Regions from separate parts of the Neptuniibacter marinus genome, predicted to be linked through region 4. Evidence: predicted binding sites of a transcription regulator. Region 4 holds the regulator's gene; each other region holds the start of a gene.
What was found. The regulator LexA, encoded in region 4, represses DNA repair genes until DNA is damaged. The targets are predictions, from matches to a motif close to TACTGTNTANNTANACAGTA.
Positions count from the first base shown of each region.

Region 1: the regulator LexA is predicted to act here: its motif matches at 5,256-5,275, upstream of dinB (DNA polymerase IV).
Region 2: the regulator LexA is predicted to act here: its motif matches at 2,563-2,582, upstream of recN (DNA repair protein RecN).
Region 3: the regulator LexA is predicted to act here: its motif matches at 4,237-4,256, upstream of uvrD (DNA helicase II).

Region 1 is NZ_OZ245004.1:3,008,596-3,016,564, reverse strand. It holds gene ACOQOE_RS14140 (DnaJ domain-containing protein) at 1-92, opposite strand, end outside; gene ACOQOE_RS14135 (hypothetical protein) at 354-2,081, shown strand; gene ACOQOE_RS14130 (IS481 family transposase) at 2,204-3,244, shown strand; gene ACOQOE_RS14125 (GNAT family N-acyltransferase) at 3,378-5,150, opposite strand; gene dinB (DNA polymerase IV) at 5,290-6,354, shown strand; gene ACOQOE_RS14115 (nucleoside deaminase) at 6,389-6,955, shown strand; gene ACOQOE_RS14110 (SulP family inorganic anion transporter) at 7,042-7,969, shown strand, end outside.
Region 2 is NZ_OZ245004.1:3,589,488-3,597,456, reverse strand. It holds gene ACOQOE_RS17030 (outer membrane protein assembly factor BamE) at 1-258, opposite strand, end outside; gene fur (ferric iron uptake transcriptional regulator) at 376-801, shown strand; gene recN (DNA repair protein RecN) at 890-2,554, opposite strand; gene grpE (nucleotide exchange factor GrpE) at 2,750-3,343, shown strand; gene dnaK (molecular chaperone DnaK) at 3,498-5,423, shown strand; gene dnaJ (molecular chaperone DnaJ) at 5,561-6,694, shown strand; gene cysE (serine O-acetyltransferase) at 6,771-7,574, shown strand; gene dapB (4-hydroxy-tetrahydrodipicolinate reductase) at 7,587-7,969, shown strand, end outside.
Region 3 is NZ_OZ245004.1:185,118-193,086, reverse strand. It holds gene ACOQOE_RS00880 (nuclear transport factor 2 family protein) at 61-822, opposite strand; gene ACOQOE_RS00875 (AraC family transcriptional regulator) at 1,112-1,996, shown strand; gene uvrD (DNA helicase II) at 2,012-4,222, opposite strand; gene ACOQOE_RS00865 (homoserine kinase) at 4,388-5,347, opposite strand; gene ACOQOE_RS00860 (DUF2782 domain-containing protein) at 5,384-5,662, opposite strand; gene polA (DNA polymerase I) at 5,760-7,969, shown strand, end outside.
Region 4 is NZ_OZ245004.1:2,652,157-2,660,125, reverse strand. It holds gene topA (type I DNA topoisomerase) at 1-2,253, shown strand, start outside; gene ACOQOE_RS12565 (DUF6586 family protein) at 2,266-2,790, shown strand; gene ACOQOE_RS12560 (hypothetical protein) at 2,817-3,056, shown strand; gene ACOQOE_RS12555 (cell division inhibitor SulA) at 3,092-3,562, opposite strand; gene lexA (transcriptional repressor LexA) at 3,565-4,167, opposite strand; gene dinG (ATP-dependent DNA helicase DinG) at 4,325-6,445, shown strand; gene rhlB (ATP-dependent RNA helicase RhlB) at 6,481-7,905, shown strand; gene ACOQOE_RS12535 (hypothetical protein) at 7,868-7,969, shown strand, end outside.

The sequences.
Region 1 (7,969 bases), 360 kb from region 4:
GCAGGCAGCTTTTTCTTCTTAGGTAGTGAGCGTACCCATAAAATCACTAAAAGTGCGATGCTAATTAATAAGACCAAACTGACTGGATTCACAAATTCCCCTTATCGGATGATAGTCATTTTATAACTCAGTGTTTTAATAACCTGACTTTAGGTTCATTACCTGCATGATAAACGGCCCTGAATAGGGGGGCAAACTTTAGATTGAGTGTATATTGCTGTGTTAGGTTATAGACCTGAGTCACTATGTATATATTTTTATACCGAATAGCCTCGATTTTTCTAGGCTAAATCGGGACAGTTTTAAAATGATCAGTTAAGATTCTTACAAACATTAAAATGGAGCTTTAAACGGTGCGTAAAATTATTATTGCCGGCGCAGTCATTGCCGCTGGTGCAGTTGGTTATATGGTCAATCAGCAAGGCGAGTCAGGTTCTTCAGAATACTCTCCTTTAGCATACGTGCCTGCGGATAGTGTGATCTTTTCAGGTCAACTTGAGTCATTTCCCCTTAAGGATTACCTGAATTCTACAATGTTTCCCCAAGCAAAAATTCCGGATGATTTGCTTGAAGAACTGGATGATGGAACAGATCCTAAGGAGCGCTTTTTTGCGAGTTTAGTTAAGTCTTATTTTGAAGCTGCGCATTCAGTAGAAAGTTTTCAGAAAACGTTCGGGCTTCCTGATCAGATAAAAACGTTTGTTTATGCTGTCGGTTTTATGCCAGTTGTGCGTTATCAAGTGACCGATGAACAGGGCTTGTGGGCAGTTTTAGATAAGGCTGAACAGGAGAGTGGTTTTAAGCATGAGGCGCGTACATTAAATAAGTTGGTATATAGAGCGTATAGCTTTGAAAGTAACGCTAAGGGTGAAAAGTTTGAAGTGCTTGTTGCTTATGAAAATGGCTGGGCGACTTGGACGATTAATACGCATGTGAATACTGAGTCGGACGTTGAATTGGCTTTAGCGCAAACCAAACCAGCAGCTTCGTTGCAGGACGCTGGTATTTTGGAAGATATTCAAACGAAACATGGCTTTATTAATGCAACCCTTTCTTATCTTGATCATAAAGGGCTAGTCACTGCATTTACTACGGCGGATGGCAATAGATTGGCATCTATGTTGACTAAAGCGATGGAGATGGAAGGAAAGGGGACGGATCTAGATAGGGTTCGCACTGCTGAATGTCAGGCTGAGATGGGAGCGATGGCAGCTAACTGGCCGCGCACAGTAGCAGGTATACGTAGTCACGATGATTTGAAAATCACCTCTGAACGGAGCTATATGAAGGCTGCGTTAGTGGTGGAAAGTAATAATAAAGTTGTGCTTGATGCGCTTACCTCTATGCAGGGTTTTATTCCTTCTTATCTTAGTGATGCGCAAGTGTTTGGGATGGGCTTAGGGCTTGATGCGAATAAGTTAGGTCCCGCATTATCATCAATCTGGAGCAACATGCTTGAGCCAAGCTATAAGTGTGAACCTTTATTGGAGATGCAGGCGGATATTCAGCAAGCCAACCCTGCTGCTTTAGGTATGTTTACCGGTATGGCGCAAGGGGTTAAAGGTGTAGCGGTTGGGGTTCAAGATTTCTCTATTTCTATGGACTCTTCAGCGCCTAAGTTAAACTCTTTAGATGGTATCGTCTCTTTGAGTGCAGAGGATCCAGCTGTTCTGTTTAATATGGCTAAAGCTTTTGTTCCACAATTGGCGCAACTGCAATTGCCTACAGATGGAAGCCCTGTTGATCTATCGACAATTATGCCTCTTCCGACCGAGGTTGATATTAAACCTATGTTGGCTTTAAAAGGTAAGCACTTGGTTGTTTATAATGGAGAGAAAGGAAAGGCGATTGCTGATCAGTTAGCAGGTGAAACTGTCGAAAGTAATGGCCTATTGAGCTTCTCTGTTGATTATAAAAAAATGTTTGAGCCGATACTGCCTATTCTAGAGATGGCAGGTGATCCAGAAGTCACTGAGCAGCTAGACGTATTGAAAAATATGGATATGCGAGTGAAGATGGATATTAATCTGAATGAGCAGGGCATTTTAATTGAGAGTGAAGCGGATATTAAAGCACCTTAGCGCCAAGGTGTAGCTTTACATGTAGTAGCTCAGACTTGATCTGACACATCATCTTGAAAAAGAGAGAGTTACCCGTTTTGATAAAGGTGTCGAATCTTAAATCAAAACAAAAGGTAACTCTCATGATCCATACTAACAATCCAATCATTAAACACAAAGCTGGCTTGCTGAATTTGGCAGAAGAGCTTGGGAATGTGTCCAAAGCATGCAAAGTCATGGGCGTATCACGAGATACGTTTTATCGTTATCAGGAACTTGTTGAAGAAGGTGGTATCGATAGCCTGATCAACAAAAGCCGTAGAGCACCGAATCCCAAGAACAGAGTGGATGAAGCAACAGAACAAGCTGTCGTTGCTTATGCCATTGAACAACCCGCTCATGGTCAGCACCGTACCAGTAATGAACTACGTAAGTCGGGTGTCTTTGTATCAGGTAGTGGCGTCCGTTCAATTTGGGTTCGACATAATCTTGAGAACTTTAAAAAGAGACTGAAAGCTTTAGAAGATAAAGTTGCTAACGACGGCATCATCCTGAGCGATGCTCAGGTTGCAGCGCTTGAGAAAAAGAAATCTGATGATGAAGCATGCGGTGAAATTGAGACGATACACCCAGGTTATCTGGGGTCTCAGGACACCTTTTACGTAGGTAACCTGAAAGGCGTTGGCCGTATATACCAACAGACCTTTGTGGATACTTACAGCAAAATCGCTTTCTGTAAGCTCTATACCACTAAAACACCGATTACTGCTGCAGATACACTCAACGATAAGGTATTACCGTTCTTTGAAGAACAGGAGCTTCCTATGCTGCGTATTCTTACAGACCGAGGAACTGAATACTGTGGTCGGGTCGATCAGCATGATTACCAGCTTTATCTTGCTATAAACGATATTGATCACACCAAAACTAAAGCGATGTCCCCACAAACAAATGGTATATGTGAACGCTTTCATAAAACGATCTTGAATGAGTTCTATCAAGTAACTTTCCGTAAAAAGCTCTACGAATCACTTGAGGAACTACAAAAAGATCTGGACGGCTGGATGGAATACTACAACAATGAACGAACTCATCAGGGCAAGGTATGTTGCGGTAGAACGCCAATGGAAACGTTGCTTGATGGTAAACGGGTCTGGGCCGAGAAGAATTTAGCCCAGATCTAAACTGACAGACACCAGATAAAAAACGGGTAACTGTCAGATCAAGTCTGAGCTACTACACTTTACATTCTGAATCTAAAAAGCCCCAAGTGTTTGCTCTTGGGGCTTTTTTATTGGTTGCGAGCTTTGATCACACTTAGAGTGTTTCTGCTATGGGATCTTCGCCTATATATCGTTTTCGTTTCTTTGCCTTCACGAACTCAATATCGACTAACACAAGCCCATCAATACAGTAGTTAAAGTCGGCATCAACACCAAAATCAAGGAAACGCACGCCTCCCTCTTCACAGAGTTCACTATATTGTTTGTAGAGCGTTGGTACACTAACGCCTAAAAATTCCAGTTGTTCCTTTAGGGCTCTAAAGTCAGCTTTGTAATTGTCACCACTAAACATTCGATCCATATTATTTAGAGCTTCTTGATCTAAAACATAAGGGGAGAATGAATGGCCAAGGTCTTCGTTATCATTAAAATAGTGGCTATAAAACCATACAAGCATATCTTTAGCGACCCTCGGGTAGCTGTTGCTCAAGCTTACAGGACCGAACATATAGCGTACTTCAGGGTGTTTACGTAGATAGGCACCAATTCCGTACCAGAGGTAATCTAAACTACGTTTTCCCCAGTACTTGGGTTGAATAAAGCTTCGGCCTAACTCTATTCCTTGCTCGAAATAGGGCTTCATCTGTTCTCCATATTTGAACAGGGTTGCACTGTATAGGCCGGTATCGGTTGCCGTTGGATCCATTTTTCCCGCTTCAGCAAGGCGGTAGGCCCCTGCTATCTCTAGCTCCTCTTCATCCCATAAAATAAGGTGACGATAGTATTGGTCATACAGGTCTAAATCTTTTTTATCTCCAGTTCCTTCGCCGACACAGCGGAAAGCGATCTCCCGCAGACGTCCTATCTCCTGAATAACTGCTGACTCTGCTTTGTAATCAAAGAGATAGATCTTTTTTCCATCAATGGTTTCACCTAAGAGTTCGGACTCTCTTAGTTCCTGTTTTAGGTTCTGGCGATTTTGAGGATGGGCGATCGTTTTTTCCGTTAGAAAAAGGGGCTTTTTATTTTTTGCTATACGATAAAGGTGTTTTTTCAGCAGTTTAGTTTTTTCAGCTGTGGATACAGGTACCGCATCTATTTGACTGAATGGAATGGGCTCACCTACACGCATTGGGATAGTGACCGAGCGCTTATTAAACATCTCTCTAGCTAGCATTAATGTTGAGAGGGTTTTGTTAATGTAAGAAACGCTATAAAACAAGGATGAGTTTTTTCCACCGATAAAAATAGGAAGTACAGGTGCGTTAGCTTTGCGGGCAAAACGAATAAATCCGCTGTTCCACTTATCATCTTTAACGCCTGTTATGCCTGCTCTTGAAACTTCGCCAGCGGGAAAGACGATAATTGCTTGTTCTTGATGAAGGGCCTCAACAATACGTTCTATATCTCTTTTACGCGTGCTTTTGCCTAAGTTGTCTACAGGGAGAAACAAGTTTTTTATAGGGTCGAAGTTCATAAGAACATCATTAGCTACGATCCTTACATCGCGTCTAACTTCGCCGACCATTTTAAGTAAAGCGAGCCCATCTAAGGCCCCCAATGGGTGGTTAGCAATAATCACCACTCGGCCGGAGGATGGAATGTTGGCTCTATCATGGTTGCTGATGCTGTAACCAAAATTGAAATATTCCAGAACCCGTTCAATAAATTCAAACCCTGTTGCATCTTTATTAATGTCGAGAAAACTATTTATCTCATTTTCATGAACCAGTTTTTTCAACATAAATAGAGCAGAGCGTTTAAACGGCGCCGGCTTATCAATAAAAGCAGGGTATTTGCTTACAAGAGCTTTCTCTACGTTAATAGTTGGCTCTTTAATGATGAGGGTATTTTCACGTGTATTCATAAGGTGAAAAATATAGGTGAGTTAGGTGACTAACTCTTTACAGAAACGTGACGGTTTTGTGACGACTGAAAATAGATTTTCAGCTTAGGCTATTTTTTATTACAATACTGTATATATAAACAGTATCTTGGTGGTATTTATGCAACGTAAGATCATTCACTGCGATTGTGATTGTTTCTTTGCGGCAGTTGAGATGAGAGATAACCCAGAATTAAGATCCATTCCCATGGCAATTGGAGGTAGTGCTGATCGACGAGGAGTGATTGCTACCTGTAACTATATTGCTAGGGAGTTTGGAGTTCGATCAGCGATGTCTACCGCTCAGGCATTAAAGTTGTGTCCGGATTTACGGGTCGTCTCAGGAGATATGGCTAAATATCGTCAAGTTTCCCAGCAGGTGATGAGTATCTTTCTTGAATATAGCGATATTATTGAGCCGCTCTCACTCGATGAAGCATTTATTGATGTAACAGGATTAAATCATTGCCAAGGCAGTGCAACCTTAATCGCAGATCAGATAAGAAATCGAGTAAGAGATGAGATAGGAATTACTATTTCCGCTGGGGTTGCGCCTAATAAATTTTTAGCCAAAGTGGCGAGTGATTGGAATAAGCCCGATGGTATTTATGTTGTTCACCCTCGTAAAGTAGATGAATTCGTATTGAATCTACCGGTTAAAAAAATATCCGGTGTTGGTATGAAAACCGCTGAGAAGCTAAAAGAAATGGATATAGAGACTTGTCGAGATCTACGTGCGAAATCCTTGGTTGAATTAGTTGATAGGTTTGGAAAGTTCGGCCAACGTCTATTTGACCTATCTCGTGGTATTGATGAGCGTCCAGTTAAACTCAGTCGAATAAGAAAGTCGATTAGTGTGGAGCATACTTATTCTCAGGACCTTTTAGATCTTGATAGCTGTGTTGCTCAATTGCCTATGTTAATAGAAAAGCTAGTTTTACGTTATAAGCGTTTACAGGAGACTCGGTCGATTGCTGGGATTGTGGTGAAAGTTAAGTTTTGTGATTTTGTCCAAACGACAGCAGAACATCAGGTCGCTTGTCCTAACGTTGTCCATTTTCGACAGCTATTAATGGATGCTTTCAATCGAGGTCAACGCCCAGTAAGGCTGATAGGGGTAGGATATAAATTAACGGAAAGCTCCAAAGAACAACCTTTGCAGCTAAGCTTACTAGATAAGTCTTAATTTTTAAGTGAAAGCTTTACAAGGTGGTGGCGCGATGAGCACTGATAACAATAATATTGAGAGTTTGAAAATTCGCTTAGCTACTTATGCGCCTGAATACCGATTAGGGGAACATAAATGGGCGTTTCGTTGTTGTGAATTAGCGCTGGAAGCTTTGGAAGAGGGAAACTATGGCGTTGGTGCTGTTTTGGTCGATCGGGATAATAATCTGTTAGCTGAGGCGGCTAATCAGGTGTTTAGTGAAGGGTTTAATTCATCCGCGCATGCGGAGATGAGAGTTCTTGATCAGTTTGAAAATATGTTTCCTGATTATAAGGATCGAGAAGGCTTGCAGCTGATCTCTTCGTTAGAACCTTGCCCTATGTGCTGCGGTCGGATTTTAGCCTCAGGGATAGGTCAGATTATTTATTTAGCTGAAGATAAAGCGGGTGGAATGATGTCGCATTGCAATAAGTTGCCAGCTGCGTGGGATAATCTTGCTCAACTAATTGTTATTAAATGCTTTAATAAAGAGAAGGAACTTTCTATCTTAGCCTCAGATATTGCATCTGCACAGATGCAAGGTCTGCGGCAGAAACTTATGTTAACTATTCGTTCTTGATACCTGAAATTAGCCCGTAGATTTGTTATACTCGCGCGCTTTTCAAGTCTGGTTAAAAAAGAACCAGTATATGGCTGAGGTGGTAAATGATTCAATTGCTTGTGTCGCGGACACAATCACTTAAAAGCGATGTTTTATCTGGATTAACCGTTGCATTGGCGCTTGTGCCTGAAGCTGTTGCGTTTGCTTTTGTAGCCGGTGTCGATCCTTTAGTAGGCCTTTATGCCGCTTTTATGGTTGGACTTATTACCGCTGCTATTGGTGGTCGTCCAGGAATGATTTCGGGTGCGACGGGTGCTCTTGCTGTAGTGATGGTGAGCTTAGTCGCTGATCATGGTGTGGAATATCTCTTTGCAACTGTTGTATTAATGGGGATATTTCAAGTACTGGCGGGTGTTTTTCGATTAGGTAAGTTTATCCGTTTAGTACCACATCCGGTTATGTTGGGGTTTGTAAACGGACTGGCTATTGTTATCTTTCTTGCGCAAATGAAGCAGTTTCAGTTTATGGATGATGATGGCGCTATTAAGTGGCTGCAGGGTGAGCAGATGTTTGTGATGCTCGGTTTAATTGCTTTAACAATGGCGATTATTCACTTCTTACCTAAGTTTACGCGTGTTATTCCCTCTACACTTGCCGCTATTCTTGCGGTCACCTTACTTGTAATCGGCTTAGATCTTGATACGCGCACAGTGCAAGATGTTCTAGCTGATATGACAGGTAACGCTGACGCCACTATTGCTGGTGGCCTGCCTCAGTTCCATATTCCGATGGTGCCATTAACTTTGGAGACATTTCAGATTATTGTGCCTTATGCTTTGATCTTGGCTGCCGTTGGCTTGATAGAGTCCTTGTTAACGTTGACCTTGATTGATGAGATCACAGAGACGCGTGGTCGTGGTAATAAAGAGTGTATAGGTCAAGGTGTGGCGAATGTCACAACAGGCTTTTTTGGTGGCATGGGTGGCTGCGCAATGATTGGTCAAAGTATGATCAATATTAATTCGGGCGGTT
Region 2 (7,969 bases), 940 kb from region 4:
AATATAACCTTCATCGTTTTCTGACCCGCTTTTCTTGCTATATAGATAGTCCCAGCGGCCTTCATGGAAGGTATCGGTTATTAGTGGGCTGCCCATAATGAAACGGACTTGGTTTTCCGTCATTCCTGGACGTAATTGGTCAACCATCTCTTGGTTAACTACATTGCCTTGTGGAATATCAATTTTATAAACCCCAGGAAAACCGGAACAACCAGACAGTACTATAGTGAGTACTGCGATAATAAGTAGTTTTTGCATCTGTTTTTGCTTCCACAATTGTGCGTAAATGCGGATAATAAAGATTCGTACGCATTTGAACAAGTTATTAAGCTTGTTATGCTTACTTGATAACACCAAATAGCCTAGAGAATTATTATGTCACTTGAAAATCAGGAACTTCGAAAAGCGGGTCTTAAAGTTACCTTGCCTCGTGTAAAAATTTATCAAATACTGGAGCAAGCCGGTGAAGGTGATCATTTCAGTGCTGAAGATATTTATAAATTACTGATGGAAAAGGGCGAGGATGTAGGCTTAGCAACAGTTTATAGGGTATTAACTCAGTTTGAAGCCGCAGGTTTAGTGACACGTCATCACTTTGAAGGTGGGCACTCTGTTTTTGAATTGGCGCGTGATGAAGCACATGATCATATTGTTTGCGTTAAAAGCGGTATGGTAAAAGAGTTTAATGATCCGCGGTTGAATGTTCTATTAAACGAAATTGCTGAGTCTATGGGTTTTGTTGTTACTGATAGAACGCTTTATCTATACGGTATCCATAAAGATTCCATAGGTAAAAAGTAAGCGTCAATTCTTAGCTACGGTGAATTCTAAAAGACCAGCAATTATGCTGGTCTTTTAGTGTTTGTTATAACCCTTGTTTTTTTTAAGGTTAATGCTGTAGATCTAACATCTCCTTAGCATGCTCAATGGAGCGTTCGGTAATGGATATACCGCCAAGCATGCGAGCTATCTCCTCTATCCGTCTATCTTCTGTTAATTGATCTATCTGGGTATGGGTCTGTTGCTTATCACTACGTTTGCTGACAAATAGATGTTGATGCCCTTGTGATGCAACTTGCGGTTGGTGAGTGACACAAAGAATCTGTGCGCTTTGGCCTAATGTTCTTAATAGTTTACCGACAACCTCAGCTATAGCTCCGCCTATACCTACATCAACCTCATCAAAAATAAGTGTGGGCGTGGTAGATGTTTGTGCCGTGATTACTTGAATAGCAAGGCTGATACGAGATAATTCACCGCCAGATGCTATTTTGTTGAGAGGTTTTGCTGGCTGGCCTTGGTTGGTTATGATCAAGAACTCAATATCTTCTAGTCCATTAGCGGTTGGTTTCTCTAAAGTAGATAGTTGCACAGTTAACGACGCTGCGGGCATGCCTAAACTATGTAGTTGCTGATCGACAAGTTTGCTTAATTTTTGAGCGCCTTTGTTTCGTTTTTCGCTGAGTTTTTTTGCGAGTTCGATGATCCTTGAATATGCGCTCTCAACGGATGCTTCTAACTGTTCAAGTTCTTCATCGGTGCGACTGAGCGAGTTGAATTCCTGTTGAAGTTCTTTATGTAGTGTTGTGATCTCGTTTGGTTTAATACGATGTTTGCGTGCAATTTCAAAAATGGTTGATAAACGCTCTTCAACCTCTTGTTGGCGTGTTGGGTTTATCTCCACTCTGTCTAGGTAGTGACGAATTTCGGTACTAGCTTCTTCTACTTGGATTAAGGCTGAATCAAGCATTTCGGCTGCTTGGCGGACTGAGGGGGATTCAGACTCGATACCCGTGAGAAGCTGACGACAGTGGTTAAGTGATTGCACACAATTACTATTTTCGTTATCACTGGCGAGGCCTATAAATTCATGGCCTGTGCTCAGTATTTCGCCGGCGTTGGATAAGGTTTTTTGTTCTTGTTCAAGTTGCTTCAATTCGTTTTCTTGTAGAGCGAGCTGGTCAAGTTCTTCAATTTGATAGCTCAATAATTGAATGCGTGACGTTTGCTCAGCGCTTTGTTCTGATAAATGGGTCAGTTCTGTATTCAGTTTTGACCAATGTTGGAATGCATGGCGTGTTTGCTCGGCCAGCTTATTGAGTCCCGCAAAGTCATCTAGTAGTGTGCGGTGATAGTCCCTTTTTAATAAGCGTTGATGTTCATGTTGGCCATGAATAGCGATCAGGTGTTCACCTAAAGATTTGACAGAACTAGCCGGTGAAGGGCGACCATTAATATAGCAGCGAGAGCGCCCCTCTTTAGTGATTACGCGCCTTAAAATGCACTCTCCGCAGTTATCTAGGTCATTCTCTTGTAGCCACTGTTCTGCGCTAGGTATATCAGCAATATTGAAGCTTGCTGTAATATCCGCTTTGTCAGCGCCTAATCTTACAGTGCCGGCTTCGGCACGGTTGCCCAAAGTGAGGCCCAAAGCGTCTAGCATAATGGACTTGCCGGCCCCAGTTTCACCGCTTACGACAGTCATGCCTTGATTGAGTTCTAGATCAAGGCTTTCAACAATTGCAAAGTCACGAATAGTCAGTTGATTCAGCATAATAAATTACATGTGTTTTTATACAGTACTTTTATATAAGCTTTTTTGTGTGCTGATGCAATATTTATCTGAATTTATCTGAAAAAAAGTGCTTTCAAGTGTTGAAAGGTATCTCTTTGGCCCCATATAAGCTGCAAATGAAATTAATACCTAGACTTTCCGTGACGTTAACACGGAGCTGGCTGGAGAGTAGCAATGGCACATGAAGAACAGACACCACAAGATAACCAGCAAACAGAATCTGTAAATGATGAGCAACTTGATGCTGCTACAGAAACAGCAGAAAAGATTGTTGATGAGAATGGGGAAAGCGAAGAGCAGAATGCTGAGACATTAGCTCAAGAGTTAGCTGCTGCTGTAGCAGAAGTTGAATCTCTGAAAGATCAGATGCTTCGAATTCAGGCTGAAGCTCAGAATGTTCGCCGTCGTGCTGAGCAGGATGTCGAAAAAGCACATAAATTTGGTGTAGAAAAATTTGCTAATGAAATGCTGCCAATTGTTGATAGCTTAGAGCGTGCAATTGAAGCTTTTGGTGATGATGAAGCACTGCAGCCTGTGCGTGAAGGTGTTGAGATGACGATGAAGATGTTCTTGTCTGGACTTGAGAAGTTCAAGATGGAACAGGTTAGTCCTTTAGGTGAAGCGTTTGATCCTGCATTACATCAAGCGATGTCAATGGTGGATGCGCCTGATGCAGAGCCTAATAGCGTTATTGCTGTCATGCAGAAAGGTTACACATTACATGGCCGGTTGGTACGTCCGGCGATGGTTGTGGTTGCAAAAGGATAAGTTTTTTTACTTGTAACCCTTGAAACCTTATAAAACGTACTTATATAGATTGCATAGCATGAGAGATAGTTGAGAGCACGACAGTGTAGCTATCTTTTACAAGTTTTAAATACTGTCCGTCGTAATCGGGCAGCGCGAATTGGAGCAGATACAAATGGGTAAAATCATCGGTATTGACTTAGGAACCACAAACTCTTGTGTTTCTGTTTTAGATGGTGACACAACTAAAGTAATTGAAAACGCTGAAGGCGATCGTACTACGCCTTCTATCATCGCTTACGCAGAAGACGGTGAAATTTTGGTTGGTCAGCCGGCTAAGCGTCAGGCAGTTACTAACCCGAATAATACATTATTTGCGATCAAGCGTTTAATCGGTCGTCGCTTTAAAGATGAAGTTGTACAGAAAGACATCAAAATGGTGCCGTACAAAATTATTGAAGCAGACAACGGTGATGCTTGGGTTGAAGTAAAAGGTGAAAAACTAGCTGCACCTCAGGTCTCTGCTGAGATTCTGAAAAAAATGAAGAAAACAGCTGAAGACTACCTCGGTGAAGAGGTAACTGAAGCGGTTGTTACTGTACCTGCTTACTTTAACGATGCTCAGCGTCAAGCAACAAAAGATGCGGGACGTATTGCAGGCCTAGACGTTAAACGTATTATCAACGAGCCAACAGCTGCTGCACTGGCTTATGGTATGGATAAGTCTAAAGGTGATAAAACCATCGCTGTTTATGACTTAGGTGGTGGTACATTTGATATCTCTATCATCGAAATTGCTGAAGTTGATGGCGAGCACCAGTTTGAAGTGTTATCGACTAACGGTGATACGTTCCTTGGTGGTGAGGACTTTGACTTACGTTTGATTGAGTTCTTGGCTGCAGAGTTTAAGAAAGATACAGGTATTGATCTACACAACGATCCTCTTGCGCTACAGCGTCTTAAAGAGGGTGCAGAGAAAGCGAAAGTTGAGTTGTCATCTGCACAGAGCACTGATGTTAACCTGCCTTACATCACAGCTGATGCGTCAGGCCCTAAACATCTTAATGTTAAAATTAGCCGTTCAAAACTTGAATCTTTGGTTGAAGAGCTGGTTGAACGTTCACTTGAGCCTTGCCGTCTAGCACTTAAAGATTCTGGCTTGAGCATGTCTGAAGTCGACGAAGTTATCCTTGTTGGTGGTCAGACTCGTATGCCAATGGTTCAGGCGAAAGTGTCTGAGTTCTTCGGTAAAGAACCACGTAAAGATGTGAACCCTGATGAAGCGGTAGCAATGGGTGCTGCGATTCAAGGTGCGGTACTGGCTGGCGACGTTAAAGACGTTCTACTTCTTGATGTAACACCGCTAACACTAGGCATCGAAACTATGGGTGGCGTTGCTACTCCAGTTATTGAGAAGAACACGACTATTCCAACGAAGAAGTCTCAGATCTTCTCTACTGCCGATGACAACCAGAACGCTGTAACAATTCATGTTGTTCAGGGTGAGCGTAAGCAAGCGACACAGAACAAGTCACTAGGTCGTTTTGACTTGGCTGAGATTCCACCAGCGCCACGTGGTGTTCCACAGATCGAAGTAACATTCGACTTGGATGCAAACGGTATCTTGAATGTATCCGCTCAAGATAAGGCAACAGGTAAGCAGCAATCTATCGTGATTAAATCTTCTTCAGGTTTAAGCGATGATGAAATTGATCAGATGGTTAATGATGCTGAAGCCCATGCTGAAGAAGATAAAAAGTTTGAAGAACTAACTCAGGCTCGTAACCAGGGTGATGCCATGGTTCACTCCGCTAAGAAAACAATGGAAGAAGCGGGTGATAAAGCGACTGAGGAAGAGAAAACGGCTGTTGAAGCAGCGACTGCTGAGTTGGAAGAAGCTTTGAAAGCGGATGATAAAGACGCGATTGAAGCTAAAACAGCGGCATTAACTGAAGCGATCTCTGCTGTTGCACAAAAAATGTATGCTGAAGCTGCTCAACAAGCTGAAGCGGCTCAAGGTGCTGCAGGAGAAGAACAGACCGGCGGTAACGATGATGCAGTAGATGCAGAATTTGAAGAAGTGAAAGACGACAAAAAATAAGTCGTATTGACGCTGATTTAAAGGATCTATTTAGCATTGGCTTTCCGGCTTTAGCTGGAAAGCAGATTTACTCGGCACCGCGGGCTTTATGCCCGCGTTGTCATATCCGGCATTAAGCCCTGACAAGTGTTGTGACCATGTCGAAACAAGATTATTACGAAATATTAGGTGTTTCCCGAGATTCATCTGATCGGGATATCAAAAAAGCTTTTCGCCGTATGGCGATGAAGTATCACCCGGACCGTAATCCGGATGATAAAGAGGCTGAAGATAAGTTCAAAGAGGTGAATGAAGCCTACGAAGTACTTTCGGATGCGCAGAAAAAAGCTGCTTATGATCAATACGGTCATGCGGGTGTAGATCCCAACATGCGTGGCGGTCAAGGTGGCGGCTTTGATGGTAACTTCTCAGATATCTTTGGTGATGTCTTTGGAGATATCTTTGGCGGCGGCGGTGGTCGTGGCGGTCGAAGCTCCGTGCAGCGTGGTGCTGATCTACGTTACAACATGGAGATGACACTGGAAGAGGCGGTTCGTGGTGTCGAAAAAAGCATCCAGATTCCTACGCTTGTAGCCTGTGAAACGTGTGACGGTACTGGTGCCAAACCTGGGAGTTCAGCTAAAGTATGTGGTACGTGCGGCGGCCAAGGCCAAGTGCGTATGCAACAAGGCTTTTTCTCTGTACAGCAAACCTGTCCTACCTGTCATGGTGAAGGTAAAATTATCTCTGATCCCTGTACTGATTGTCATGGTCAGGGTCGTAAAGAGAAAACCAAAACCTTATCCGTTAAAATCCCTGCAGGAGTTGATACAGGTGATCGTATTCGCTTATCTGGCGAAGGTGAAGCAGGTACGCATGGTGGTCCTGCGGGTGATCTTTATGTTCAGGTTCATGTTAAAGAGCATCCAATATTTGAGCGTGATGGCAAACATCTTTATTGTGAAGTACCTATCAGTTTTGTTGATGCAGCCCTAGGTGGTGAGCTTGAAGTTCCGACTTTGGATGGCCGTGTGAAACTGAAAGTGCCTGCTGAAACGCAGACGGGCAAAATGTTCCGCTTACGAGGCAAAGGTATTGCGCCTGTTCGTGGTGGTTCTGTTGGTGATATGTTGGTTAAAGTGGTTGTGGAAACGCCGGTTAAACTAAGTAGTCGTCAAAAAGAGTTATTGCGTGAGTTCCAAGATGAGATGGAGCAAGGTACACGTAAACACAGCCCTAAAAAGCATGGCTTCTTTGATTCCGTGAAGAAATTCTTTGAAGACATGACCTAAAAAGTTGTCCCAAATACTCAGGTTGGTTAGGAAAGTCTCTGCTAACTTGAGTATTTACAAGATCATCGGAGATGGCATGAGCCAGAATCCAGAATGCCGAGATTGGCTTTGGCAAGAGATTACTGCAGAAGCTGAGCAAGAAGTCATTAATGAGCCAGTTTTAGCGGGTTATTACCACGCCAATATATTAGGCCACCAAAGCTTATGTTCAGCACTGGCCTATCTTTTAAGCCGAAAGCTCTATGACGATGCCGTACCTGCGGTAACTTTCCGTTTAGTCATAGAAGAGGTCTTTCGTGATGCGCCGGAAATTATTGCGGCAGTTTGTGCTGATATAGCGGCGGTACGTACACGCGATCCTGCTATTGATAAATATTCTACTGTCTTACTCTACCTTAAAGGTTTTCACGCGATACAGGCTTATCGAGTAGCGCATTATATGTGGAAGCAGGGGCGTAAAAGCATGGCGATGTATATTCAGAGTCGTGTCAGTAGTGTGCTCCAAGTGGATATACATCCGGGTGCCGTTATTGGCCAAGGGGTTATGTTTGATCATGCAACAGGTATTGTTGTGGGTGAAACGAGTGTGATCGAGAATGACGTATCTATTCTGCAGTCAGTTACTTTAGGCGGAACCGGTAAGATTACAGGTGATAGACATCCAAAGATCCGCGAAGGTGTCATGATCGCGGCAGGTGCAAAAATTTTCGGCAATATAGAAATTGGCGCTGGCGCAAAAATTGGCGGTGGGAGTGTTGTCCTTGATGATGTGCTTGCACATACGACTGTTGTTGGTGTGCCTGCCCGAGCAGTAGGACACCCATCCTGTGAGAAACCTGCACTGGATATGGATCAAAATATTCTGTATGACAAAGACTAATGGAAAAAACGCATGATTAAAGTGGCAGTGACTGGTGCAGCGGGTCGAATGGGTAAAGCTAATATTGAAGCTATCCAAATGACTGAAAATATAGAATTAGGGGCCGCGATTGTTGAGCCTACAAGTACCTTGATCGGCGCTGATGCAGGTGAAATGGCTGGCGTTGGGAAGCTCGGTGTTACTATCAAAGGTTCCTTGTCTGAAGCCGTTGATGATTTTGATGTGTTGATTGATTTTACTGCGCCGGAAGTGACCTTACAGAATGTCGATTTCTGTGTTGAGAACGGTAAACAAATTGTCATTGGGACCACCGGTCTAAATGATGAGCAAAAAGCGATATTGCAAGACCGTTCCAGCAAGGCGGCGATTGTTTTTGCACCGAATATGAGTGTCGG
Region 3 (7,969 bases), 1.3 Mb from region 4:
TGAAAATCAGAGGGTCTTTTGGTGACTATTTATAAGCCGATGATTATAAGCTAATCAGGTTTAAAATTTACCGTTGTTGTTTTTCCATGTGTCTTTGGTTGGTATTGCTTCGATGGTGTCCCAATGCTCGGCGATCTTTCCGTTTTCTACCCGAAAAAGGTCATAAAAGGATGTGTGCTGCTCTGCGAAACTGCCTTCGCTCACCACTAAAACAAAGTTTCCTTCTCCCAAAACGTGGTGGACTTTTTCATACTTCATCTGAATACCTTGTTTTGTAAGGGCTTCCAATGCCGCCCCTAATCCAGATAAACCATCGGCAATACTAGGGTTGTGTTGAATATAGTGATCACCATTAAAGTAACTTTGTAGTTTGCTCATTTCGCCATTGAGTAAAATATCAGTCACAAAGTTTGTAACGAGCGTTTTGTTGGCTTCACTTTTGTTATGGTCTGTTATCTCTAGAGCACCGTCGATCATAGTGCGACCACTCGGGTTTGTAGTTTTCGGAGTCTCTTGCAGGTTATCCCAATGTTCAACAATTAAGTCATCTTCAAAACGGAAAATATCAAAACCTATTTTAGGTCCAAAGAAATTATACTCCGTATGGGTGAAAACATAGTTACCGTCTTGGAATGCGCGGACTGTATTTACCTCCGCTGAGTTTGCCGGTAGGGCAGCTAAGACCGCACCGAAACCGCTTAAACCATCGGCAACTGCTAAGTTGTGTTGTGTGTATTGGTTAGGGTTTATATAGGAGACAGGCTTTGATTCATTTGTCTCTATGCTTTTAAGCAAGTCGACCACTTTTTGTTTATAACTCATTTGCGTTTCTCCTGTTTCTGCCATTGTGTTGGATACACATGTAGTGGCGAGTAATCCGGCGATTGCCGTGCAGCGTATGGTTTTGATCATTATTGTTTTACTATTTTTTAGGTTCATGTGGGTTATGTCCAAATAAGATAGAAACCGCTATTAGCTCGTGGTGTATTTATGTCTAGTTCTCTTTTTCTTTAGCTATCTTCTTAGAAATAGTGCCTTATGGAGAGGTAGCTATATTGTTTATAATGATCAAAATCGAGCGTTTATTAAAAATATGTGATTTGGGAAAGTGATGGAGCCGATTAAACAGACCTCATTTGAAAATAAAGAACTAACCGCTTTAGGTATTGAGCCTATTCGGCTGGAAGATATGCGTGATAAGTTGCCAGCGGTTGCCGAGCGGCTTGAGTTTTACATATTGATATTAGTGACAGCAGGTAGCGGCAAGCATAGTGTGGATTTTGTTGAGTATGGGTTATCGACGGGCTCATTGCTGTTTGTGCGCCCAGGTCAGGTTCAGGAGTGGAGTGATTATGCTGAGTTAGATGCTGAAGTGGTGTTGATTAATCCTAAGTCGTTACCTTATGGCGATAATATGTATGCAGCGGATAGCAGCTTACTGGCACTTGATCGTTGGCAGAATTGCACCTTATTACCTAGCTCGCTTTATGATGACTTATTGGCTGCATTGTTAAGACTAAGGCGGGATTTTACTGCTTTTAATGGCTCCCAGTTGGATATTGCGTTGGTGAGGCATGAAGTATTAAGTATTTTGCTTCGTTTAGCCCGTTGGCAGGATCAGCTCTCATCAATGGTTAGCCTGCCTAGTCGATCACAAAAGACATACCAGCTTTTTATTCAGTTGTTAGAGCAACAATATACTGCGCAGCATAGTCTGAATTATTATGCGCAGCGTCTAGGTTATGCACAAAGTACTTTAAGTCGCGCCTGTCTAAAATATGAAGGGGTCTCTGCAAAAGTAGTTATAGATCGTCGTATTGCTTTGGAGGCACAGCGAATTTTAGCGCATAGTCGTGCATCGGTGGCTGAAGTGGGGTTTTATCTAGGTTTTAGTGAGACGACGAACTTTATCAAATTCTTTAAACGTGTACTTGGCACAACCCCAAGCGTTTTTCAGCGAAATGCTCGGGGAAATCATAACCCTAATCCTATATAGAATAGGGCTGTTTTTTTATATAGTTTGTAGATTTGCAAACCCAACCACTAACCATTTACTCCCTTCATAGTCGAAATTCACTTGCACTCGAGCTTTAGCACCAGACCCTTCAAAGTTTAGCACTGTACCTTCACCAAACTTACTGTGGTTAACACGTTGCCCTAGCGCCAGATTTGTTTCGGGAATTTCACTGCTACTGAGTGAGTTACTACCAAATAGACTACTGCCAGAATCATTGTAGCGGCTAGTCATTGGCCGACTAACGCTAGCGTTGAGGCGCACCTCCTCAATCAGTTCATTTGGAATCTCTTTAATGAAACGAGAGGGGCGGTTGTAATTATCTTGGCCATGTAAACGGCGTGATTCCGCATAAGTGATGTAGAGCTTTTGCATAGCGCGGGTAATCCCGACGTAACAGAGGCGGCGCTCCTCTTCGAGGCGGCCAGGTTCCTCGATAGACATCTTGTGTGGAAAGAGACCTTCCTCAACCCCCGCTAAGAAGACTTGAGGGAATTCTAAGCCTTTGGCTGAATGTAAGGTCATTAACTGGACACTATCTTGGAAATCATCAGCTTGGGTGTCGCCGGAGTCTAAGGCTGCTTGATCTAAGAATGCGGCGAGTGGAGAGTTAAACTCCTCATCCAAAAACTCATCCCACTGACTGTTAAACTGCTTGGCAGCGGTGACGAGTTCCTCTAAGTTTTCGATTCGGGACTGGGCTTTTTCGCCTTTCTCTTTTTTATGGTGTTCAACCAAACCTGCATGTTGAATCACATGTTCTGTTTGTTCATGGAGCAGGGTGTCTTCGGTGTCTTGTGCCATTTGGTTAATTAAATCGATAAATGACTGTAGAGCATTGGTGGCGCGAGCGGGCAAGCGTTTTAGCTCTACAATCTCATTTGATGCGCGCCACATCGAGATCGATTGGCTACGGGCATGTTCACGAATGATTTCCACCGTACGTGTACCTATACCGCGTGTAGGCACATTAATAACACGCTCCATGGAGGTATCATCATCTCTATTGTTAAGTAAACGTAAGTAAGAGAGGGCGTTTTTAATTTCTAAGCGTTCATAAAAGCGTTGGCCGCCATATATACGATAGGGAACACCACTGCGAATCAGTGCTTCTTCAAGTACCCGGGATTGAGCATTAGAGCGATAGAGAATGGCACATTCTCTACGCACATTGCCGTCTTGCACCCATTTGCTAATCTGATCGACGATAAAGCGTGCTTCATCTTGCTCATTAAATGCAGAGTAGAGCGAGATAGCTTCGCCTTCGCCTGCATCGGTATGGAGTTCTTTCCCTAGACGGCCTTGGTTATTACGGATGACTTCATTGGCTGCACGTAGAATTGTTTCAGTCGAGCGATAATTTTGTTCAAGTTTAATGGTTTCTGTGCCGGGGAAATGGATAGAAAGATTTTGAATATTTTCTATCTTTGCGCCACGCCAGCCATAGATGGATTGGTCATCATCGCCTACTGCCATTAGTTTACGTTGCCCACCGCATAGCATCTGTAACCATGCATATTGGATGCTATTCGTGTCTTGAAACTCATCTACTAAAATGTAACGAAAACGCTCCTGATAGTGAGCGAGTAGCGCAGGGTTTTTATCTCTTAGTAGTTCCAGTGAGCGTAGTAATAGCTCGCCAAAATCTATCATACCGCCTCGTTCACAAGCGGCTTCATAGGCTTGATACATGGAAAGCATATTTCGATCAGTTGGATCGTTACGGGGCTCTATATGTTTTGAGCGTAAGCCTTCATCTTTTTTATCGTTGATGTACCACTGGAATTGGCGCGCTGGCCAGCGCTTATCATCCAAGTTCATCTCTTTTGCTAGACGCTTGATGACACGAAGCTGGTCATCGCTATCCATAATTTGGAAGTTTTCTTGTAACCCTGCATCTTGCCAGTGAGCACGTAATAAACGATGGGCTAAACCATGGAACGTGCCAACCCACATGCCTTGTGGATTAATGCCGAGCAACTCTTCTATACGGCCACGCATCTCTTTGGCGGCTTTGTTGGTAAAGGTAACAGCCATAATCGAGTAGGGTGACATCTTTTCGATCTGAATAAGCCATGCAATACGATGGACCAGTACGCGAGTTTTACCAGAACCTGCGCCAGCAAGGACAAGGAGGTTCTGTACGGGCGCTGTTACGGCGCTACGCTGGGCATCATTTAGCGAATCGATTATATGGGTTACGTCCATTGCTACTCTTCAGTCACTGTATAAATAATCAGTGAAGGATTATAACAGTTGCTATGGAGTTTAATAGTAACTAAGGGGGATGGATGAGATGAATTACCTTAATGCATAGAAGGTTAAAGCCCCTGTAAGATGAAAAGATCTATATACAGGGGGGGCTGGCGTAAATTAGTCGGGCAATTGGCTGGGGTGTTGGCGCCTGAATAGTAAAATTCGTTTGAGCTCATCAGGATCTTTTAGTTTTTGTTCACTATTTTGATCTAACCAAGGAATGAGTCGCGAGAGCCAAAAGCGCATGGCGGCGGTACAGCTCAGCACTGCCCAAGCTTCTCGGTCTCCTTCAGTGAATGGGCGAGCTTCATTGTAAGCCTTGAGTAGAGCCTCCTCCCGTTGGTGGTCAATTGAACCGTCGGGGTTGCTACACCAATCATTAGCAACAATCGCTAGATCGAATAACAGAAAGCCGGTAGCTGCGTTGTATAGATCTAATACAGCGCTGACATCGGTTCCCTGAAAAAGCACATTGTCATGGAATAGGTCACCGTGAATTGTGCCTACTTTTATATCACTCGGGTTATCTCTAAGTTGATCAAAGCGTTGTACTTCCTCTTTTAATAACTTTTGGTCACCCGTCGATAGCTTAGGTGCAATCAGCTCACTTTCTCGACGCCACCAGAAAACACCGCGGTGTGCTTGCCGTTTTAAATAGAAGTCGGCGGCGGCAACGTGGAACTCGCCTAAAACTTTACCAATAGCCGCACAGTGTTCCGCTGTTAACTCTGATTGACCAACATGTTCGCCGTAGAAGCGAGGTTGGATGGCTGCTGGACGGTTTTTTAATTTTTTAAGGCCGATACCATTACGATCATGTATCGCAAAAGGCACATCTATATCTCTATCGGATAACCATTGGCAAAGCTCGACAAAGTAGGGAAGCTCTTCATAATCGAGCTCTTCAAAAAGAGTAAGCACATACTCCTTTTGTATGCCTTGCTTTTCCAGGGATAGGAAATAATTGGTATTTTCAATACCGCCTTCAATACCCTTAAAGTTGACCAAAAAACCAAGATCAAAATCGCGTAGAAATTGGTTCAGATCATCTTCATGTAGTTGTGTATAAACAGCCAAAAGTGTTACTCAAATAGTGGTTAGTGATTGCTGTAATTACCAGCGGAATAGCACCCATTTAGGGATTAACATTTGCGACGCTTCTTGGCGGATAAAATTGCCTTCACCCGGTGCAGGCACTAGGTAATATTCTTTGCCCTGTTTTGGAACCACTTTAATCTCTTTTAATTCACCGTTTATGCGGTACTCGTAGTAGGTTTTATCTGAATCATTGTAGATAGTGATCTGTGGCTCATTTTCATCTACAAGGGGAGGTACTTCCGCTTGTGCGAGAGGTGTAATTAATAGTAAAGCAGCTAATAGTAGCTTTTTCATAACGCTTCCTTCTTTAAATATATGAAGACTTCTTCTTTAGGCGATTTAATTTATCGACTATGATCAGTCCCTGATGATAACTAACTCGGGTTTACAGATGAGCGAACAGCGCCAAATATCCAACTCTCCTCTTATTCTAGTCGACGGCTCCTCGTATTTATACCGCGCTTTTTTTGCTTCTCAGCAAGCAGACTTAAGAAATTCAGCTGGTGTGCCTACTGGAGCGATCCGAGTGGTCACTTCTATGCTAAAAAGCCTGATTAAGCAGTATCCAGATAGCCCTATAGCTGTCATCTTTGACGCAAAAGGAAAAACCTTTCGTGATGATATTTATAGCGACTATAAAGCGCAACGCCCGCCGATGCCAGATGATCTTCGCAGTCAAGTAGAACCAATTCACCAGATAGTGAAGGCGATGGGTATGCCTCTGATTGTAGAAGATGGAGTTGAAGCGGATGATGTTATTGGAACGCTTGCCCATCAAGCAAGCCAACAAGGCGTTGATACGATTATTTCTACGGGCGATAAAGATATGGCGCAGCTCGTAAATAAGCATGTCACGCTCATTAATACCATGACCGATACATTAATGGATGTTGATGGTGTCAATGAAAAATTTGGTATTCCACCTGAACTCATCATCGACTTTCTCGCATTAATGGGGGATAAGGTGGATAACATACCAGGGGTGGCTGGTGTTGGTGAAAAAACGGCACTGGCGCTCTTGCAGGGTATTGGTGGCATTAAAGACTTATATGAAAACCTCGATAAAGTTGCTGATTTAGGTTTCCGTGGTGCAAAGACCATGGCTAAAAAACTAGAAGAGAATAAAGATAAAGCGGAACTCTCCTATCTATTGGCAACGATTAAGCTTGATGTTGAGTTACATGAAACTATATCGGACTTTAAAAAGCCTGAACCTGACACTGAGGCTTTAATAAAACTCTTCGAAGAGTTCGAGTTCCGTTCCTGGCTTGTAGATCTTCAATCCGGAGGTGGAGCTTCTGCTGAGTTAGTTGCGGAAAACAGTGCGATGCCAGTAGCGCCTGAAAAAGTTGAATATGAAGTTATCTTTGAAGAATCGGAATTAGATCGTTGGATTGAAAAGTTATCCACAGCTGAATTGTTTGCTTTTGATACAGAAACCACCAGTTTGAACTATATGGAAGCTGAGTTGGTAGGCGTTTCTTTTGCGGTTGAAGCGGGCTACGCGGCTTATGTTCCTGTTGCACATGATTATATGGGAGCGCCTGAACAGATTAGTCGTGAGCGCTTGTTAGAAAAATTAAAACCTTTATTGGAAAGCAGTGAGCATAAGAAAGTAGGTCAGCACATTAAATACGACATGAATGTATTGGCTAATTACGGCATTGAGATGCAAGGTATTGCCTTTGATACAATGCTGGAATCTTATGTGCTCAACTCGACCGCATCGCGCCATGATATGGACAGTTTAGCCGATCGTTATTTAGGTATTAAAACGGTTAAGTTTGAAGATATTGCCGGCAAAGGTAAAAAACAGCTGACATTTAATCAGATTGAACTGGAACAAGCGGGCCCTTACGCCGCTGAAGATGCGGATGTTACCCTGAGATTACATCAAGCAATTGCTGCGCAACTTAGCAAAGATGAAAAGTTATCTAAGGTCTTTTCTGAGATTGAAAAACCATTAATTTCTGTGCTTTCTCATATAGAGCGTAACGGCGCTTTAGTAGACCCTAATGTGCTAGGGGAACAAAGTATTGAACTGGCTGCTCGCATGATTGAATTGGAGCGGGAAGCCTACGAGATTGCAGGTAAAGAATTTAATTTAGCCTCGCCCAAGCAGCTTCAGCAGATATTGTTTGAAGAACAAGAAATCCCTGTCATTAAAAAGACGCCAAAAGGGGCGCCGTCTACAGCGGAAGAGGTGTTGCAAGAGCTAGCACTTGAATACCCGCTCCCTAAATTGATCTTGGAGCATCGTAGTCTAAGCAAATTGAAATCGACCTATACCGACAAGCTGCCGTTGATGATCAATCCACGTACTCAACGTATCCATACCTCCTATCACCAAGCGGTGACTGCGACAGGACGGTTATCTTCAACGGACCCGAATCTACAGAATATTCCTGTTCGTACACAAGAAGGGCGCCGAATTCGTCATGCTTTTATCGCGCCTGAAGGGTATAAAATTGTTGCTGCGGATTACTCGCAAATTGAGCTGCGGATTATGGCGCATCTATCGCAGGATAAAGGGTTGTTAGAAGCCTTCTCTAAAGGAGCCGATATTCATAGTGCGACGGCAGCGGAGGTATTTAAGGTTGA
Region 4 (7,969 bases):
GCGATTGCATGGCATCTACGCGAAGCGATTGGTGGTGATGAAAGTCGTTATCGTCGCGTGGTGTTTAACGAGATTACCAAAAAAGCAATTACTGAAGCATTTGAAGAGCCATCTCTATTAGATATGGATCGCGTCAATGCCCAGCAAGCGCGCCGCTTTCTTGACCGTGTTGTTGGTTACATGGTGTCCCCTTTATTATGGGAGAAAGTTGCACGTGGTTTGTCTGCAGGTCGTGTTCAGTCGGTTGCGGTCAAACTTGTTGTCGAACGTGAGAAAGAGATTAGAGCGTTTATTCCTGAAGAGTTTTGGGAAGTGCAGGCTGATGCCCTAACTGAAGGCAAAGCACCGCTTAAATTACAGGTGAACCGTGTTAACGGTGATACCTTTAGGCCTGGCTCTGAAGCTGAGACAAAAGCACATTTAGAGCGTTTACAGTCAGCTTCCTTAGAGGTCATTAGTCGCAAAGATCGACCTACAACAAGTAAACCTTCTGCACCTTTTATTACCTCTACGCTTCAGCAGGCTGCCAGTACTCGCCTTAGCTTTGGGGTGAAGAAAACTATGATGATGGCTCAGCGTCTATATGAGGCGGGCTACATCACCTACATGCGTACTGATTCTACCAATTTAAGTGCAGAGGCTATCGCGGCTTGTAGGGAATATATAGGTGATAATTTCGGTAGTAAGTATCTGCCGGAGAATCCATTGAGTTACAGCAGCAAAGAGGGAGCACAAGAGGCTCATGAGGCGATTCGCCCCTCAGATGTTACTGTTGAGGCCACAGCCCTTAAAGGCATGGATCGCGATGCTGAGCGCTTGTATGAGCTTATTCGTCGACAATTCCTCGCATGCCAGATGACACCTGCTAAGTTTTTGAGTACGCGGGTAACGGTTGCCGCTGCAGAATTTGAATTAGTAACTAAAGGTCGTATCTTACAATTTGATGGTTACACACGAGTGATGCCAGCAAAAGGTAAAGGGGAAGAGGATATACTCTTACCTGACGTTAATGCAGGCGAAACACTTTCTCTCGTTGAGTTAACACCCAAGCAACACTTTACTAAACCAGCGCCTCGATTTACTGAAGCGAGCTTGGTAAAAGAGCTAGAAAAACAAGGAATTGGTCGCCCATCAACCTATGCGACGATCATCTCTACGATCCAAGATCGTGGTTATGTTCAAGTGCAGAATCGACGTTTTTATGCGCAAAAAATGGGCGATATTGTTGTTGAGCGTTTAGGTGAAAACTTCGCCGACCTGATGGATTATAGCTTTACCGCTCGAATGGAAGAAAGCTTAGATGACGTTGCTGAAGGGAGTGCAGATTGGAAAGCATTGCTTGATCAGTTTTATGCGGATTTCTCTGCAAAATTAGAAGAAGCACAAAGTGATGAGCATGGGATGAGGCCTAATACGCCGACAGAGACGGACATTAGCTGTCCTGACTGCGGCCGTCATATGATGATCCGCACGGCGAGTACCGGTGTTTTTCTCGGTTGTTCTGGATATAGCTTACCTCCGAAAGAACGTTGTAAATGTACTATTAACTTAACCCCTGGTGATGAGGTGGTTAGCGTTGATGGTGATGACGAAGAAGAGTCACGTATTTTACGTAATAAACATCGTTGCGGCATATGCGGTTCGGCGATGGACTCTTATCTAATAGATGAGAAACGTAAACTTCATGTGTGTGGTAATAATCCCGATTGTTCTGGTTTTGAGGTTGAGGCTGGAGAATATAGAATTAAAGGTTATGACGGGCCTGTATTAGAGTGTGATAAATGCTCGGCTGAAATGCAGTTAAAAACAGGTCGGTTCGGTAAATATTTTGGTTGTACAGAGTGTAAAAACACCCGCAAGTTGCTAAGAAGTGGTGAAGCTGCACCGCCAAAAATGGATCCTGTTCCTATGCCTGAATTGGCTTGTGAAAAGGTTGAGGATACATATATTCTTCGTGATGGGGCATCAGGCTTATTTCTTGCTGCCAGTCAGTTTCCACGAAATAGGGAAACAAGAGCACCAAAAATTGTTGAGTTGTTGCCGCACCAAAGTGAAATAGATCCTAAATATGAATTTTTGTTTAGTGCGCCTAAAAAAGATGCTGATGGAAATTTAACGGTTGTTCGATATAGTCGCAAGACTAAGGAGCAATACGTCATGACCGAGGTCAATGGTAAAGCGACCGGTTGGCGGGCATTCTATCAGGATGGGAAGTGGGTCGTTGAAGAAGCCCGCAAAAAGGCGAAAAAATAGTTAGGGTACTCCATGAGCGGTATTTATTTAGCACGGACTAATCAGAAATTAAGTTTTACACGTATTCATCTTGAGCTACTAAAGCAAGCTCAAGATGATACCAGCTGGAATAAACATGCACTCATCGAATCATTTAATGAATCTGTTCTTTTTCACTTAATGTCTGCTTATGACGCGTTTTTACGTGAAATAGCAGAAGTTTATAAAGTGGATACTGAAACTTTAGAGGGTTACCGATCGTTAGCTGCTGAACTTGAAGTTACCGGTGTTGAAAGCCCCGAGCTAAAACAATTAAGTGTGCTAGAGAATGATTCGACAGCTTGGCTACATAAGATGATAGGTGCTTATGAAGCCTGTTGGCATGGTGCGGATAAGAAAGGGGCTACTAGCGATACTAAAAGCCTGTCAGAGATCCATGTGTTGCAGGTTAATCCTGATCATGCGGAAGATAAGGCGATTATAGTCGAGTATGAAGGTTGGTTTAATGCTTTGTCTCAGTTAGTTGATTCTCTGAGAGAAGGAATGCAGGAGTGGTAAAATAAGTGTCAGGTATAGCGTCGGAAATGGTATTAGAAATAATAGAGCTTGAAAATGGTGAATTGGCCATACGGAATGCAGATAGTGATGCGGAGCCAATGATTAAGGTTAATTTCTCATCTGAGTTGAAAGATAAGTTAAATGGGCACTATCTTGACGTAGCGCGGGTCATGTTAACCGCGGGTATTCAGATGGTTGCCGAATCAGGTTTTGACTTGGATGATAATGCCGAGTCTGAATCAGAGCCAGAACCTATTATTCATTAAACTGGATTGCAAAAGCCCTCTTATCTATCAGGGCCTTAGCTATGCTGTCTTCGACGTATAACTATTCCGTGGCTTTGCCCTTGCTTTGCCGCATTTTCTAACTCATTTAGCTCCTTTTCTGAAAGGTAACCAGGCCATGAAATGACGGAGTGGCTTGTGCCTGTGCTTAAGGCTTGTTTAGCTAAAGCGAAGGTGCTGTGCTTGTTATCTGGGTTTAACAGAATTACTTTGTTTAGATCTATGCCCGCGTCAGCTAGAAGCTGTTTAGGTAAAAGTACAGGGGGTGCAATCCAGACAAACCATCTATCATCTTGACTCAGTTGTGCCAGTAGAGGCATGAGCATAGGGATGTTAGAGAAGTTGTTATTCTGCACTACAATCTCTGTAACACTGCCAGCTAACTCCGATTTTGTAGAAGGGGTTACCGGAAGGGATGTAACTTTAGCTGATACTTTGTTTTTTAGAAGAACAAGTGGAGCCTTAGTACTTACTGGAAGTGCCATCATTTTTAGTTACCTCTGCGAATTACACCAACGCTTAAGCCTTCAATCGCGATTTCTTGCTCTTTCAAGTCAATGACAATCGGTTCAAATTCTTCATTTTCAGCGATAAGATAAACGATATTTCCCTCTTTCTTAAAACGTTTAACCGTGACTTCATCTTCAATTCTTGCAACGACAATTTCGCCATCTTTTGCTGTATTACATTGGTGTACTGCAAGTAGGTCTCCATCCATAATGCCAATGTTTCTCATACTTTCACCTTTTACTCGAAGCAGATAATCTGCTTTGGGTTGGAAAAAGTTTGACGAAATTGTGCAGTGATCTTCTACATGTTCTTCGGCTAATATCGGGGAGCCTGCAGCAACTTGACCAATAATAGGTATACCTAAATCGGCTTCGAGCTCAGGGACTCTGATTCCTCGTGATGTACCTGGAATAATTTCAATAGCTCCTTTACGTGCTAAAGCCTTCATGTGTTCTTCAGCTGCATTAGCTGATCGGAAGCCTAAGTCCCGGGCAATATCGGCACGGGTAGGCGGGTAACCCGTTTCGTCGATGTGTCGCTTGATACATTCAAGCACTTCAGTTTGTCGTTTCGTTAGCTTCATAGTATTTGTCTGTTTGTTTATACAGTACGTGTATTTTTATACAGTATTTTGCGTTTGTAAAGAAACTTATGTTTTTTTATACAGTGTTTTTTGTTTTTCTTCCTAGTGAGCTGTTAGAATTACATCTAGACATCCAATCCTAGGTTCGGTACTTCCTTTGTTAGATAAGCAGCTTAAACAGTCAATACAGCAGGCCTATAGTACGTTCTTAAGTAGTCGTGGGCTTCAATCTCGTTATGGTCAAAAAATGATGATTGCTGAGATTGCGCGAACTTTAGCTGCGATCTCGCAGAACAGTGAAGGCGAACGTAATGGTGGTTCGCATATTAGTGTGGTAGAAGCGGGAACAGGTACGGGTAAAACATTAGCCTATTTGTTGGCGGCTGTTCCCATTGCCCAGCAGCGAAAGAAAAAGGTTGTTGTATCTACGGCAACAGTTGCTTTGCAAGAGCAGCTAATCATGAAGGATCTGCCCCAGTTAGTAACAGAGGCTGGCGTTAATCTGACCTATGGCTTGGCGAAAGGACGTGGTAGGTATTTTTGTATTTCTAGTGCAGAAAAAGTACTAGAGCAGCAAAATGAGTTAGGCCAGATCGCGTTGTATGAAGATGAAGTTGCGCAAAAAATTGATCAGTCAGATATTTCTCAAGTTCAGGAATTGCTGAGTTTGTATGCTTCTGGTGAGTGGGATGGCGATCGTGATGGATTAAAAAATACTGTGGCTGATCCTATTTGGCGGTTATCCACCAGTGATCATATGCAGTGTACTAATCGGCGCTGCAGTAATTTTTCAATTTGTCCTTTTTTTAAAGCCCGACAAGAGCTTGACCGTTGGGATCTGATTGTTGCAAATCATGACTTAGTGTTAGCTGATCTCTCCCTTGGCGGTGGTGCGATTCTTTCCGCTCCGGAAGATACGATCTATATTTTTGATGAAGGTCACCATCTTGGTACGAAAACTACAGGTCATTTTTCTTATAGATTACGTGTTAAATCTAGTCAGCGCTGGTTGGCGAAAGTTACTCGTTCATTAAATAAGCTGCTAAATGACACATCAGCGCATGTGGTATTGCAGGGCTATGTAGAAAAAATGGCTAACCCCTTCTCTGATATGGAGCGTTCACTTGAGGAGTGGCAGTTGCTGTTGCAGCAGTTATTAATAGATAAACTTCAGGGGGCAAGTGACCGTTATCGGTTTGCTCAAGGGGTTATTCCTGAGCCTTTGCAACTTATTTGTCATAACTTCGCTACGGCAGCCGAACGTGTTGTACTCAAATTGGAGCAGATAGTCGATCTATTAAAAGAGGCGATGGATGGTGAGTTGGCTGATATTGATAGATCCATTGCTGAAAAATGGTACCCGCAAATGGGTGTTTTTCTCTCAAGAATGCAGGCTATGTTTGGTTTAGCTCGCTCTTATGCATCTCCTGATGAGAAAGGGGGGCTTCCGACAGCACGCTGGGTCTTACGTGTTGACGGTAATGAAGGTTTAGATCTGGAGTGTTGTAGTAGCCCTGTATCAGCTGCCGCGACACTTCAGGAACATCTTTGGTCCCAATGTTATGGTGCTGTTGTAACTTCAGCAACACTAACAGCATTAGGACGTTTTGATCGTTTGTATGCCGATTTAGGTATTCCTGTAGATAGTCCGTGCGCTATATTTCCTAGCCCGTTTAATTTTAGTGAGGCTGCTGAGCTACGGGTTCCAGCAATGCGTACCGATCCCAGTAATCCGAATGATCATAATGGCGAATTGGCTGAAATTTTGTTGGCTTCTTTGCCTAAAGAAAAATCGACCTTAGTGTTATTTAGTTCTTGGCGACAGATGCGGTATGTTCTTGAGCAGATGCCTGATAAGATGGTCGACAATATTTTGGTTCAAGGTGACCTTGCAAAGCATGAGATTTTGCGACTGCATCGTGAACGTATAGATAATGAACTGCCAAGTATTATTTTTGGACTTGCTTCGTTTGCGGAAGGGGTAGATCTTCCTCACGAATATTTGACGCATGTGGTTATTACTAAACTGCCTTTCGGCGTGCCTGATGACCCTGTGGATGCCACATATTCAGAATGGATAGAATCTCAAGGCGGCAACCCGTTTGCTGAGTGGGTTATACCTATGGCCTCGATGCGTCTTACTCAGGCGACTGGCCGATTACTTAGAACAGAAAAAGATCAAGGTATAATTACTCTACTGGATCGGCGGTTTATTACGCGTCGTTATGGTAAGCAGTTGTTGGCAGCATTACCGCCGTATAGGCGAAATTTTTCTTAGGATATATTGAGTTGACTATAGATAATACAATGGATATGCATGAAAAAAATAAGACTGAAAGGAAGGTGAGATCTGTACCTTCTCACGCATCACGGTCGGATGACCGCGCTGAATGGAGTCCAGACCAAGTAAATATTCCTGCGGTTGAAGGAAAACAGCGTTTTTGTGATTTCAATTTGCCAGATACTGTTCTTCATGCTATCGCCGATCTTAATTTTGAGTACTGTACAGGGATTCAGGCTGCAACAATTCCGGCTGCGCTGGATGGTAAAGATATAATTGGTAAGGCCCAGACAGGTACAGGTAAAACTGCTGCTTTTCTATTGGGAATTATCACCGACTTAATCGATTTCCCAATCGAAGAAAAACGTCGTAAGGGTGAGCCAAGGGCTTTAATTGTCGCGCCGACTCGTGAGTTAGCGTTACAAATCGCTGATGATGCTGAAAACTTAGCTAAGTATACGGATCTTCATGTGGTTAGCCTTGTTGGAGGTATGGATTACGATAAGCAACGCCAAAAGCTAAAGAAAAAACCTGTCGATATTCTGGTCGCAACGCCTGGGCGTTTAATCGATTTTGTAAACCGTAAAGATGTCGATCTGTGGAATGTGGAGATACTGGTTCTTGATGAAGCCGATCGTATGCTAAGTATGGGCTTTATCCCTGATGTACGTACTATTGTTCGTAATACACCGCGCAAAGGGAGTGATCGTCAGACATTGCTTTACAGTGCAACGTTTACCGATGATATTTTGAGCTTGGCGGAACAGTGGACACTTGATCCCGTGGTTATTGAGATCGCTCCAGAGATCAGAACCACTGATAATGTGAGTCAAACCGTATATCTTGTGGCGGCGGATCAGAAATACCGCTTACTGCGGAATTATATGGATAAAGATCAAGCTGAGAAGGTTATTGTTTTTGGTAATCGTCGAGATGAAACACGTCGTTTAGCCGAAAAATTATCTAAAGATGGGATTAAAGCGGCGCTAATGTCGGGTGAAATTCCACAGCAAAAACGTGTGCGTACCTTAGAAGATTTCCGTAATGGGAAAATCCAAGTACTGGTTGCAACAGATGTGGCTGGGCGTGGTATCCATATTGATGGTGTGACCCATGTTTTTAACTATCAACTGCCTGAAGATCCTGATGATTATGTTCATCGTATTGGACGCACAGGGCGAGCGGGCGCTGCCGGCGCTTCTATCTGTTTTGCCTGTGAAGATGATTCCTTCCTTATTCCAGAGATTGAGGCGGAAACAGGGGTTAAGTTAAACTGTATCCACCCGGAACCAGAGCTTTTACAAGAGCCGCAAACGGCTCCTCGTACACCCAAAAAAGAGTCGCCGGTTCCGCAAGAATTAGATTTAAAAACTGAAGCTGTCAGCAAAGATAGCGGAAGTGAAATTAATGGAAGTGACGATGCAAAAGGACATACACAAGACAAAGCGTCTAGCTAATATTGTTGCGGTAGTATTTAGTGCGGTGATTGCCGCATTAGGTGTTGCCGGGTATCAGCGCACA